Regions from separate parts of the Clostridium sp. AWRP genome, predicted to be linked through region 3. Evidence: riboswitches for the same ligand, from Rfam matches in the RefSeq annotation. Region 3 holds a riboswitch; each other region holds the start of a gene.

What was found. A riboswitch is a leader RNA that binds a small molecule or an ion and turns the genes downstream of it on or off. The one in region 3 is predicted to bind cobalamin.
Region 1: it holds a riboswitch for cobalamin, as region 3 does, so the genes downstream of both, DMR38_RS11620 (hypothetical protein) here and DMR38_RS02640 (ABC transporter substrate-binding protein) in region 3, are expected to answer to the same signal.
Region 2: it holds a riboswitch for cobalamin, as region 3 does, so the genes downstream of both, DMR38_RS11560 (MoxR family ATPase) here and DMR38_RS02640 (ABC transporter substrate-binding protein) in region 3, are expected to answer to the same signal.

Annotation. Positions count from the first base shown of each region.
Region 1 covers NZ_CP029758.2:2,527,365-2,531,806, reverse strand. The annotation lists gene metE (5-methyltetrahydropteroyltriglutamate--homocysteine S-methyltransferase) at 1-1,484, opposite strand, end outside; cobalamin riboswitch at 1,519-1,700, opposite strand; cobalamin riboswitch at 1,841-2,024, shown strand; gene DMR38_RS11620 (hypothetical protein) at 2,155-2,634, shown strand; cobalamin riboswitch at 2,784-2,970, shown strand; gene DMR38_RS11615 (hypothetical protein) at 3,268-3,756, shown strand; gene DMR38_RS22305 (Ig-like domain-containing protein) at 3,846-4,442, shown strand, end outside.
Region 2 covers NZ_CP029758.2:2,506,084-2,510,525, forward strand. The annotation lists gene DMR38_RS11550 (hypothetical protein) at 1-613, opposite strand, end outside; gene DMR38_RS11555 (DUF58 domain-containing protein) at 606-1,820, opposite strand; gene DMR38_RS11560 (MoxR family ATPase) at 1,858-2,841, opposite strand; cobalamin riboswitch at 3,046-3,234, opposite strand; gene DMR38_RS11565 (hypothetical protein) at 3,514-4,442, shown strand, end outside.
Region 3 covers NZ_CP029758.2:580,755-585,196, forward strand. The annotation lists gene DMR38_RS02630 (hypothetical protein) at 1-811, shown strand, start outside; gene DMR38_RS02635 (YARHG domain-containing protein) at 824-1,606, shown strand; cobalamin riboswitch at 1,701-1,880, shown strand; gene DMR38_RS02640 (ABC transporter substrate-binding protein) at 1,979-2,929, shown strand; gene DMR38_RS02645 (iron ABC transporter permease) at 2,955-4,004, shown strand; gene DMR38_RS02650 (ABC transporter ATP-binding protein) at 4,004-4,442, shown strand, end outside.

The sequences.
Region 1 (4,442 bases), 1.9 Mb from region 3:
AAACCTGCCTCCTCTTGAAAATGAATTGTATCTTTAATTTTTTCTTTAATGCTGGTTTTATATTGATGCTTTGAAATGTTACCGTCTTCATAATTTTTCCTGAGTTTTTTTATTTCGTCAGTCTGAGGAAATGAGCCTATTGTTGTTGTTGGAAGAATGGGAAGTTTTAAATATTCTTTTTGAATTTTTCTACGTTTTTCAAAAGGATCTTTCCTTATGAAATCTTCTTTTTTTAAATTTTTCACTTTTTTTCTAACTTCTAAGTCATAGCATAATTGATGGTTTCTCTTTTTTTTCAAAATTTCTTGATTTTTTAAGTATTTGATGCTAATTTTATATTCATTACACTGAAGTAGTTCTTGCAAATCTGTAAGTTCACTTAATTTTTCCTCTGCAAATGAAAAATTTTCTATGTATTGAGTGAAACACGTAAATTTTTTTAACTTTGGTTTTCTTGTATTTAATTTTTCTTCTTTAACTGTATAAGGTACATGAAGAAGAGAACAAGAGGTGCTTATATAAATTCTATCTTTATCAATATGTTTACTTAGTTCTTCAATAATTTTGATGCTATTATTATAATCATTTTTCCATACATTCTTTCCGTTAATAATTCCAGCTATTAATAGTTTATTTTTGGGAAATCCATATTTTTTAATTAGGTCTATATTTTTCTCACCTTCAACTAAATCTAATCCTATTGCATTAAATTTCATATCACTAAAGTATTTATAAATATCTCTTACATCGCCAAAATAAGTTTGAAGTAATATTTGAAATTTATATTTTCTATTTATAATTTTGTCATAAGCAGTTCTAAATAAAAATATATCTTCTTGTGTTAAATCTGTTACTAAAATAGGCTCATCAATTTCAATATAACTTATATCCTGTCTTTCGAACTTATCTAATATAGCTGTGTATACATTTGTAAGCTCATCCAGGCATTCTTTAAATGTTCTGTTTGTTTTTAAATATGAAAGCTTGAGAAATGTAAAAATTCCTATTATAACTGGCTTTGTATCAATTTCCTCATCTTTAGCTTCCTTATATAAATCAAAAGGTTTAGTATCATTTAGGCAAAAATAAGTATAATTATCTATTTCAGGTACTATATAATGATAATTAGTATTAAACCATTTTTTCATAGGCAAAGCTTTTACATCCAGGTTATCATTTTGATAACCTCTTGCCATTGCAAAATATGTGTCTAATTTAGAAAGTTTGAGCTCTTTATAACGTTTTGGTATGATATTTAACAGAAATGCCATATCTAACATATTATCGTAATATGAAAAGTCATTAGATGGAATAATATCTATTCCCACTTCTTTTTGGGTTGTCCAGTATTCTTTCCTTAGTTGTTTTGCAGTGAACTTTAGCATATTTGAATCTATCTTTTTTTTTAAGTAAGATTCTACTGCAAACTTTAGTTCTCTGTGCACTCCAAGTCTTGGGTAACCTACAATTGTTGATTTTATCATTTTTATTCCTCCTTAATCTTCACTCCCAAAGATTTGATTATTTTAAATATAAGGCAGGTTTCCTGACTTATCTTCATCCTACAGATCTCCCTTCCCGCTTAATGTAGTGGCTATTGAGATTTTCGTCTGAAATACAGTAGTGGGTGCTGATCAAGATTCCAACTTGATTCCCTTTTAACTTCCTTTTAAAGAAGCACCTTATATTTCAAAAAGCTATTAGATACAATTGATCTTTCAAGCTTGTTTAAGAATTATTATATTATTAAATAATAATTATAGTATTATATGGCGATAAATGTCAATGATCAATTATATTATTGACATTAAACTGTAATAGGTATAAATTATAATTAAGTTCTATAAAGACAAATATAGGTTTAATCTAATTTGATTAATTAAAAGGGAATCAGGTGAAAATCCTGGACTATCCCGTAGCTGTAATAGAGGAGTTTTAGTATATTATGCCACTTAAATATTGGGAAGGCGTACTAAAATGGTGAATCTTGAGTCAGAAGACCTACCTATATTTTACACAAATATCTCTACGAGTGATAGGGGGAGTGTTATGATGATAGTTTTGTTAGATTTTCTATAACTAATCAAACATTTTTATAATATTTCCTTTTAACGCTTTTGTTAAAAGGAATTTTTTTTAAGGGAGGATTTTTTTATGAATCGTTATTTTTACCAGACGCAGTTTTCTGAATATAAACCAGGATTAATTTCTTATTTAAATAAAAGTAATAAAATAAAATTAGAAATTAATAATGTATATTTTTATAAGTATCTCAAAAAAGTAGTGGGATTTTATAAAGAACTTGAAAATTATTATAATACTTATTCATTAAAAGAAAAAGAAATTGTGGAACAAGATGGAATAAATATTCAAAATATTAATGAAGTTCTAAAACTTGATATATATTTATATAACATTATAATTATGTATCAAGACGATACTATATTTGAAGAAGATTTTGAATTTAGTGATAGCTTAAAGAAATGGATTCATTGTATTGATGAAAATACTTTACTTGCATACTTTAACAGCGGTTATGACGGAGATACTTTAAATGACAAAAAGATATTCTGTGATTTTTTACCTCAAGAATTTAAATTTGACAATTTGGAAAAACGAGTTAATATAATTTAAAAATAAATATGTAGTTATCTTTACAGCTTAAATAAGCATATAGATATTTTTGTTAATAAAAAATTATATGAGCAAAATAGAATTTCTTATAGAAGATTATGTTGACTTTTAAAAAATTATGTACTAATCTTAACATAAAGATAATAAAAATTTAATATTTAGCATTAGGTGCTGTCAAATGGGATAGTTAAAAGGAAAAGTGTAAAAAGCACTGCAGCCCACCGTTACTGTATGGAGAATGAAACCCTAATTATGTCACTGGATTTTTATATCTGGGAAGACAGGGGAGTAAGATGAATCTGAGCCAGGAAGCCTGCCTGATATTATGTTAATTCTTTCGGAGGGGAAGATGTTACTATATTTAAGCTTGTTTATGATTAAAAGTAAACGGTTATATTGACATGAGAGAACTCTAGTGGTTCTTTTTTAGTTTATTAGTCATATAGAATATTTATGTAATAAAAGGGACTTTCGAAGGAAGGTCTCTTTTATTATGGTACGCCTAGCATGGACGCAATCTTAAGGGTGAAAGTCCCTAGCGTGGAATGCATAGTTTAAGACAAGGGGGTCCATGGTGACGTGGAATCTGGAGGAAGTGGGCGGCAAAATACATAAATCAAAAGAGGTGAGAAAATGAACAGATTTAAAGATTTAACAGGAAAGAAATTTGGACGTTTAACAGTTATGTCTGTTGCAAATAAAAAATATAAAGATAGGGGTGTTATTTGGAACTGCTTATGTGACTGTGGAAACAAAGTAAAAGTTAGAGAAAGACATTTAATAGATGGCGGAACTAGAAGTTGTGGATGTTTGATGATAGAACATACTAAAATTATTCAGGTTAAAGCAACTAATGTAGATAGGTTTAAAGGAACAAAAATAGGCCAATTAACACGTAAAATTTCTTCTAGTAATTCTAGTGGTTACAAAGGTATTAATTGGGATAAAAAAAGAAGTAAATGGAGAGTACGTTTAACTCTTGCAGGAAAAGAAAAACATTTAGGATATTTTGATAAATTGGAAGACGCAATAGAATGTAGAAAAAAAGGTGAGGAAAAATATTTTAAGCCTATAATTGAGGAATACAAAAAGTCTTCGAAAATTTTAAGCGTATCTTTTTAAGGAGATGGTATACAAGCAAGAACTTAAAAATTAATAATATTAAGATTAGTTTATATTACATAATCTTAGAATTTAGAAAGGAGAATGAAATGAAAAAGATATGGAAAAAGGCAAGTTTTGTTATGATGCTTATATTTACATTAATGACATTTGCACCATACACGGTTATGGCAGATACCGTACCAACAACATCAACGCCCTCTTTAACTCAAGATAAAGATGGAAATTATACGGTAAGTTCAGTAAAAGACTTAAACAAACTCAGGGGGGATATTGATAAGGGAATAGACTATTCGGGTAAAAATGTTCTGTTAACTCAGGATATTGATGTAGGTAAATCTGAATTACCTTTGAAATCTTTTACAACACAAAATACGTTTAATGGTACTTTTAATGGAAAATTTCATACTATAAGTAACTATAATGATCCCAAATCTGGTTTATTCAATATTATTAATAAAGATGGTATTGTGGAGAATGCTAGGATTGATGCTAACGTAGTTATTGAAGGTGATAAAATTGAAAATTATGGACTAATTGCTAATGAAGCAAGTGGAACAATTATTCGCTGTTTTTCAACAGGAACAATTACAAATAAGGTTAAAGTTTTTTTTGAAGCAGGAATAGTTGCTAGGGATACAATTGGACAAACAAGTAGTATTGCAGCTGGGTACTTAAAAGATTGT
Region 2 (4,442 bases), 1.9 Mb from region 3:
GTACAATACTATACCCCCCGACAGAAGCTGCCATACAAGTTAAGCAAAAAATAAAAGCCATCACTGTATAATAAAAAGGTCTACTTTTTTTTGCATGTGAAATTTTTATGGTATTATAATAAAATTCAAATGCAAACAGAACTGTAGTGCTTATAAGGAAAGCCACTAAAAACACCCACTTAGTTTCATATGCTAAAACAGTCAGTGCTGAAAATATCATAATACCCACTATAAATAAAGTAATCAAAGCCCATCTAAATTTGGATGCTATAAAAGTAATAATGGCCGTAATAAAAATAATAATATAAAATGCATACGAATATTCAAAATTCTTTAAATCCGAGAAAATTCCAGCATCTCCTGCTAAAATCATACATACAACAGCTAACACAGCCCACACAAATAAAGAAATCATACTAGATTTCTTAGAAAAAAAACATAAATTGAGTATACACAAAGGGACTGCAGAACATAAAACAACGCCTGCTAAACTAGATGTCAACAAAGGGTCAATAGTGAACGCTGGAAATATATTTTCTACAATAGACACAATCATAATTTCTGTTAACAAATATTCTATGCCCTTACTTATCCATAACACATTCTTATGCATATTCTTTCACCTCACTACTCTGTAATTCATCTGCAGAAGAGATTACAAAATAATTGACTTCAGAACTTGTTAAATCATTAAGCATTGATTTTTCATCATCACTAAAATTTTCTTTTTTTGATTTAGGACTAATATAAAATAGATATACCTTTTTCCTAAGCATTCTAGCCTCTATTAAATATTCAACTAATGTTCCATTCAAATTTGGTGTACAAACTATAATTACATCCAGCCCATATTGCCGTGTTGCATTATCTTCAAACATTTCCACCAATTGATTATCATGTACTGGAGAAATCCCTGAAAAATTTAGAATCATATCATCCATATCTAACCGATTTCTTGGCAATAATGTTTGTGCACTTCCATCTTTATTGTAAATTAATTCAACACACTCTTTTTGACCAAGCACATAATTGGCTACTGAGTAAGCCGTTTCTACAATGCAGTCATAAATAGATAGTAAAATTTCATTTGAATAAGCTTTTGCTTCAAAATCCATATAAACGCTAACACCTTTACTTGCGTAACTTTCAAATGTTCGAACCATATACTCCCGAGTATGTGCAGAAATTTTCCAATGAATGTTCTTTATAGGATCACCTAGCATATATTGCCTAACACCACTATAATCATCTGATTCCATCTTAGACTTTGACACTGACAAACTAATTTGTTTTCCTGCTACATCATAGAAATCCAAATTATCCACATCAAAACAATGGGGTTTTACAGTAATATAACTTTTGTTAAAATCTTTATAAGTCAAATAGAAAATTCCTAATAAATCATAAATACGTACAGAAGAAATTCCTGCCTCATAAGTTCCAAGATGATTAAATTTTATGTCAAAATTAAATGTTTTTTTTTCTTTTGGACTTAGAGTCGTATTTATATCGTTTACTTGTGAAACTTGTCCAAATAAATTATTTCTATAAAAACGGAAAGTAATTCTAGAACATGCCAAAAACCACTTATTTTGTATAACAACAGAAAATTGTTTTTTCATATTTCTCTCGCAGCTCATATTATTTACCGGCTGCAAAAATACAATAGCTTTTCGTAGGGCTAAGACATACAATAAAGAAAATACACTTGCCATTAAGAAAAAAATACACGGCAAATATCCAAAGGGATTTTTCAGATAAAATCCAGGTAAAAGTAACAAGAGCAGTACTACTATATAAGAAATAATCTTACGATACATTTTCTATAGCCTCCTCATTCACGTAGATCCAATACATCTATTTTTCATCATTTTTTATAATAGGTACAGCTACCTTTTCCATAATTTCCTGAAAAATTTGAGAATCTGTTCTCTTTTTAGTTTTAGCCGCATGGTTCAGAACTAGACGATGAGGTAATACATAAGGTGCCATTCTTTTTACATCATCTGGCAGTACAAAATCACGTCCCATATAAAATGCATAAGCCTTACTCATTTTATACAAAGCAATAGACCCACGAGGACTACTTCCAATTAAAATTTCAGGGTGATTTCGTGTTGCTTCTGAAAGTTCAATGATATAATGCAGCACCAAATCATCTACATGAACCTTCTCTGCCTCATCACGGACTTTCAAAATATCTTCACCCGAAGCCACTGATTTAAGAGTTTTTTTAGCTTTGGATCCCTGTGATACTACACGCATTTCTTCCTCAAGACTTGGATATCCCAATGAAGTTCGTACTAAAAAACGATCAATCTGTGCCTCAGGAAGAGGATATGTTCCTAAATATTCAACAGGATTTTCAGTGGCAAATACCATAAATGGCTCATCCAATACATAAGTATGTCCATCTACTGTAATCTGTTTTTCTTCCATAACTTCCAAAAGACTTGATTGTGTTTTTGGTGAAGCACGATTAATTTCATCTGCAAGTACAAAATTACTCATTGCTGCACCAGGCCGAAATTCAAATTTGCCAGTTTTCTGATTATATATAGAAAAGCCTGTAACATCAGATGGCATAACATCAGGAGTAAATTGAATTCTTTTAAATTTACATGACACCGAACGTGATAATGCTGAAATCATACTTGTTTTTCCAACACCCGGAATATCTTCAATAAGAACATGTCCCCCACTTACCAATGCTAATACAATAATTTCAATAGCCTGCCTTTTCCCAATAATTACTTTAGAAACGTTATCAATTACCCTATTGATAGTATTCCTACAACTCTCAGGATTATTTTCTGTAAAAAGTTTATTTGCATTTTCCATAGTAAAGTCCTCCTTTATGCACACTTTTAATAATTGCTTATGAAACCTCATACATTAATTAAATAAAACACATGATAACCCATCTAAATAAATCTTATTAAAAACAAAAGAGCCCTGGTGGGCTCTTAATTTATACTTTAACTAACTGTTTATGCATATACTATAAACAGCTCTAATAAGTTATGTAATATCTTTCCCGCCGAAAGAATTAACAAAATAATAGGCAGGCCTTCTGACTCAGATTCATCTTACTTCCTCACCTTCCCAGATATATATCCAGTGGTATACTGAGGTTTCATCCTCCATACAGCAGCGGTAGGCTGTAGTGGCTTATTTCCACTTTTCCTTTTAACTATACTATCCAATAATAGCACCTAATATTAAATATTAACTTTTTGTAGATTATTTTGTAGATTATCCAGTATTTCAAAACTAATTATAAGATATAGAATTCACAAAGTCAACATCATTTCAATCTATAATGAATTATCTTCGATTTTTTGGAAATTCTACTTAAAAATTGTCATTTCTATTTTGATTTAGTAGAATAATTTGTTATAATTAATTATAATTAGAATAGTTTTACTATAGGGAATTTGATTAAAATTCAAGTTTATGTTCAAAAGTATGTCAAAATAAAAAGCCAAAAAAAGGAAAGAGATGGTTATAAAGATGAAGATCATTCGAAAGTGTTTCATTATTTTACTTGCATCATCTGTTATGATTTTATCTTCCTGTGCACCAAGTCCGGTGGTTCGCGTTGTTTCACCTAATGCAAAAATCGTAGCACAGCAAAAATTAAAATCTTCCCAAATGGATCTAGCAAAAAAACAACAGTCAAATGATGACTCATCAAATGATTCAAGTACACAAAATAAAATTTCAGACAATGGTAAGTCTAAAATATCAAGTGAAGGACAACCAGGTAGTGGCGCTACTCTAGGTCAATCCGGTACAGCAGCCATAAATAGTAAAAGTCAAAGCAGTAATACCGGTGCAAGTAACACTCAAAATAATACTCAGCCTAGCAGTTCTGGTAATAACAGCTCTAAGGGTACAGGAGAGGGTTCTAACAATGCTGGAGGTACTTTTTCACCTGCAGGAACTCAAACAGCAAGCATTGATGGTGAGGAAAGGCAAATTCCTAAAAATGTAAGAAATGTTGCAGCTGCAGGAATTTATGCTGATATGGTGGAAATGTTAGGTGGTACACTAGCAGCAACATCTCAAGATAATTTAGACAATAATATGTTTACTGGTGTTTTTAAAAATGCATCAAGTGCAAAACCATATATGCCTGTTTACGGACAAGCAATGACAACTACACAAGCTAAAGAAATAGTTGATATTCCTGCTGATCAGAGGCCACAAGTAGTAATATGTGACAACAATACCTTTAGTGGAAGTGGTAAATCAGCACAAGACATATTAACTAACGCAAAAATTCAAACTTTTTCTATAGAGGAAACATCCTCTTCTGATGTGGACAATACCAATTTTAATTCTGATCCCTATAAAATGATATTACACAATGTTTATTATTTTGGAGAAATGCTGAAAGATAAGTGTACAACTAATGACGGGCAATCTACAGTACCTGC
Region 3 (4,442 bases):
AGGGAAGGACTATACATTAAAAAGGAATAGGTATTTTACTCACTGCTGCGTAATACCTGAGAGCGAAAGAAAGTTATACATAGAAAATCCTGAAAAAATAATATATGCTTCAGGGTTTGTAGAAAATTATGATATGGAGAAGGGAACTTCTATAGAAAGTTTGAGAGAAATAAAAATTGATAGAACTTATGATGTTTTTAACTCTATAGAAGACTTGTTTTTAGCTGCTTCCATAGATAAAAATACATTTATAAATATGGTAAAAGCTTGTTTTGATGCAGCTGCTTTTAATAAAAAGCTATATATTGTGGTTCCTTATAATAAAAATATGGATAAAGTTATAAAAGGAATACTAAAATACTTGTATAGGGCACTTCCTTTTGCAGTAAGGAGAAAAGTTGGCTTTACAACTTATGTGAAACAGCCTGAGATAAAGGAGTTTATAAATATTGAATTTCTCCTTGAAGGAAGCATAAAAAGGCTTACTCAAGATGTAAAAGCAGGATATGTTTTTGATATGGCAGATAATAATTTCTATCTTGAAGGAATTGATGAAAAACATCATGTTTTTATAGATTTTGTTATGGATAATATAGAAAATGAAAGAGCTTTAAATGAATTTTTTATTAACGCAGATAATGATTGTTCTAGAGAAAGATTTACGATTGATATGTATGATAATATTTTGTGCCCAGCTTCTCAAAATGAAGAAATTAAAGAAATCCCTATATGTATGAAAGAAAATGAACAAGTTGAACATAAACATAATCTAGTGTATTTTTTCAAGAAGTTATTTTTAAATAAAGATTAGAGGTGAAAGTAGATGGCTAAATGTAGAGAATGTGGTACGGAGATTAATGAAAATGATAAGTTTTGTGTATACTGCGGTGCAAAACAGGAAAAGGGACATGAAGGAGAAGAGGATAAAAATGATAATACAAAATATTATGGGAAAGAAAATAGTGACTATAAAAAAGAAAATAAAAAGCATGAAGATAGCTTAAAGCACAGCGATACTTTTGATTTTAGTTCATCTCATGAACAAAAGAGGACAGATAGAAAAGATAAAGAGGAATTTACCCGGGAGTTAGGTGATACTCCACTTAAGGATAAACGGCCGTTGAATTTTAAAATGATAGGTATAACTATCTTAACTATAATTGTATTTGTTGTTTCCTTTAAGATGATATCCTCACTTATAAGTAAAGGCCCCAGCAAAAATGTTTCAAATGTGGAATCCAAACAGAATGTTTCTTCCGATTCAAATAACAATTATGAAAATGGTTCAGATAACAATTCAGGAGAATATGTGATACCTTACAGTAATACAAGGGCACTTACTAGTATTGATCTCAAAGGTATGAGTAAAAAACAGATGGCACTTGCTAGAAATGAAATATTTGCAAGGCATGGTTACACATTTCCTACAGAACCATATAAGAGTTATTTTGCAAGTAAGTCCTGGTATAAGCCTAATCCTAAGTATACCAATGATGGCAAGGAACTTTCTGCACTTGAGAGGCATAATGTAAAAGTCATATTAACAGCAGAAGGTCGTGGAAAATATGTATCACCTGGATATGATGCAGATTATTATAAGAAATAGGCTAGCATACTGATTGGCTATTTCTCTAAAAATGATCGGGGTATAAAAAGTAGAATTTGATATAAAATAGGAGAAATGATATACTTATTCTATAATTTAATATTAAATTTTAGGTACTTGATTTTTAAGTTTAAAAGGGAAATAAGTGAAGAGCTTATGCGGTCCCGCCACTGTAATGAGGAGTATATTTATAAATTTGCCACTTGGGAACAGGGAAGGCGTAAATATGCAATGAATCAGAGCCAGGAGACCTGCCTAAAATTTACGGATGGCTTACGTGGATAGGCTTTAAAGTAAAATAATTTACTTAAAAACTGTTATCTATGGGTAATAGTTTTTTTAGTTTGTTAAATTAATTGGAGGGAGTAACTAATGTTTAAGAGTAACAAAAAATTTATTTTACTAATTATGATTACGATTACGGTGTTTTTGGCGGGATGTGGAGCATCTAATACAAGCAATTCTAATACAGACAGCAGCAGTAAAAGTGAATCTATTAAAAATACCACTTATCCTTTAAAATTAAAAGATTCAACTAATACGGAAATTACAATTCAAAGTGAGCCTAAGAAGGTGGTATCCTTATCTCCTAATGTTACAGAAACAATCTATGCATTAAACAAACAAAATGTTTTGGTAGGTAGAACTGATTTTTGCACGTACCCTACACAAGCTTCTAAAATACCATCTGTTGGTACTATAACTGACCCAAGTGTTGAAAAAATTGTTGAACTTAAACCTGATGTGGTAATAGCTTCTAATTTAACTAAACCGGACATTTTAAAAAAGCTGCAGCAGCTTAATATAAAGGTTTTAACTATTTCAAAAAATGAAAGCTTTGAAAATACTTATAATAATATAGAAAATATAGGAAAAATAGTGAACGCTAATAAAAAGGCATATAGTATAGTTTCAAATATGAAAGCAAAGGTTAAAATTGTACAAGAAAAGATAAAAGGAAAGGGTACCCCTACAGTATATTATGTGGTAAGTTATGGTACAAGTGGTGATTTTACTGCAGGAAAAGATACTTTTATAGGCAAGATGATTGAAATGGCAGGAGGCAAAAATGCTGCTTCTGATGTTACAGGTTGGAATTACAGTCTTGAAAAACTTGTTGAAAAAAATCCTGATATACTTATATGTTCCAATAAATTTAATAGTAAAAATGGAATTAAGGCTACAAAGGGTTATAAAGATTTGGATGCTGTAAAGAAAAATAAACTTTTCGAAATTGATGAAGATATTATAAGCAGACAGGGACCTAGACTTGCAGATGGGTTAGAAGCTCTGGCAAAGATAATTCATCCTGAAGCATTTTAAGTATATATAAGAGAGGAATGTGCTTATGAAATTTTCCCGGAAAAAGCATTTTAAGTTGTTTTTTTGCATTTGCATAGTAATATTATTTTTTTCGGCAGTAATATCAGCTATGCTTGGCTCTGCAGACATATCCTTCAAGGAAACACTATATGTGATACTAAGTAAAGTACCTATTGTGGGAAGTTTAGTTTCTACAATAGGAATATCACAAAATCACATTCTCATAATATTACAGATACGTTTACCAAGGATAATAACTTCAGCATTAGTTGGAATGGGATTATCAGTAGTAGGTGCATCCTTTCAGGCAATATTTAAAAATCCAATGGCAGATCCTTACGTACTTGGAGTATCTTCAGGGGCTGCTCTTGGAGCTGCAATTGGATTTATGCTGCAGCTAGATACTTTGCTTTTAGGGTCTACAGCTATTACTATGATGGCTTTTGTAGGGTCTATTGCAACTACTGTTTTGGTTTATAACATAGCCAGGGTAAAAAACAAGATACCACCAACTACACTGCTTCTGGCAGGTGTTTCTGTGAGTTTCCTTTTATCTTCAATAATATCTATAATAATGGTATTTAACAGGCAGCAGGTTGAAAAAATTGTTTTTTGGACAATGGGAAGTGTTTCTGCAGCAACTTATAATCAAATATTGATGTTGATACCTTTCATATTCCTGGGTATAATTATAATACTTTTATTTTCAAGAGATCTAAATATAATGCTTACAGGGGATGATACTGCTAAAAGTTTAGGCATAGAAGTTGAAAATGTAAAAAAAATAGTACTTGCTGTTTCTTCAATAATTGTTGCAGCCTGTGTGTCTATAAGTGGTGTAATAGGATTTGTAGGACTGATAATTCCCCATGCAGTGCGTATGGTATTTGGACCTGATCATAGGGTGCTCTTGCCTTTCTCATTGATAATTGGAGCTGTGTTTATGATTATTTGTGACACGGTGGCGAGAACTATAGCTGCTCCTTCTGAAATACCTGTGGGCGCTGTAACTGCTTTATTTGGGTCTCCATATTTTATTTATCTTTTAATAAAATCTAAAAAGAGAGTGATATAATGAATAATTCAAATTTGTGTGCAGTTGAAGTTAAAAATTTAAATTACAGTTTTGATGAAGTTGATATACTTCATGATATAAACATAGATTTTAAAAAAAATAAATTTTATTCGATTATAGGGCCTAATGGTTCCGGTAAAACTACTTTACTCAAAAATATTGCTAAAACTTTAAAGCCTTATAAGAGCACGGTTTTTATAAAAGATAAGGATATACTTGATTTGAAAAATAAGGCACTGGCAAGAAAACTTGCGGTAGTTCCCCAAAACAGTGATTTGGATATGGATTTTTCCGTACAAGATATAGTTTTAATGGGAAGAGCTCCTTATTTTTCGAAACTTCAAAGTGAATCAGAAAATGACTATGTTATTGCCAAACATGCTATGGAAATGACTAATACCTGGAAATTTCATGACAAATATATAAATCAGCTCAGTG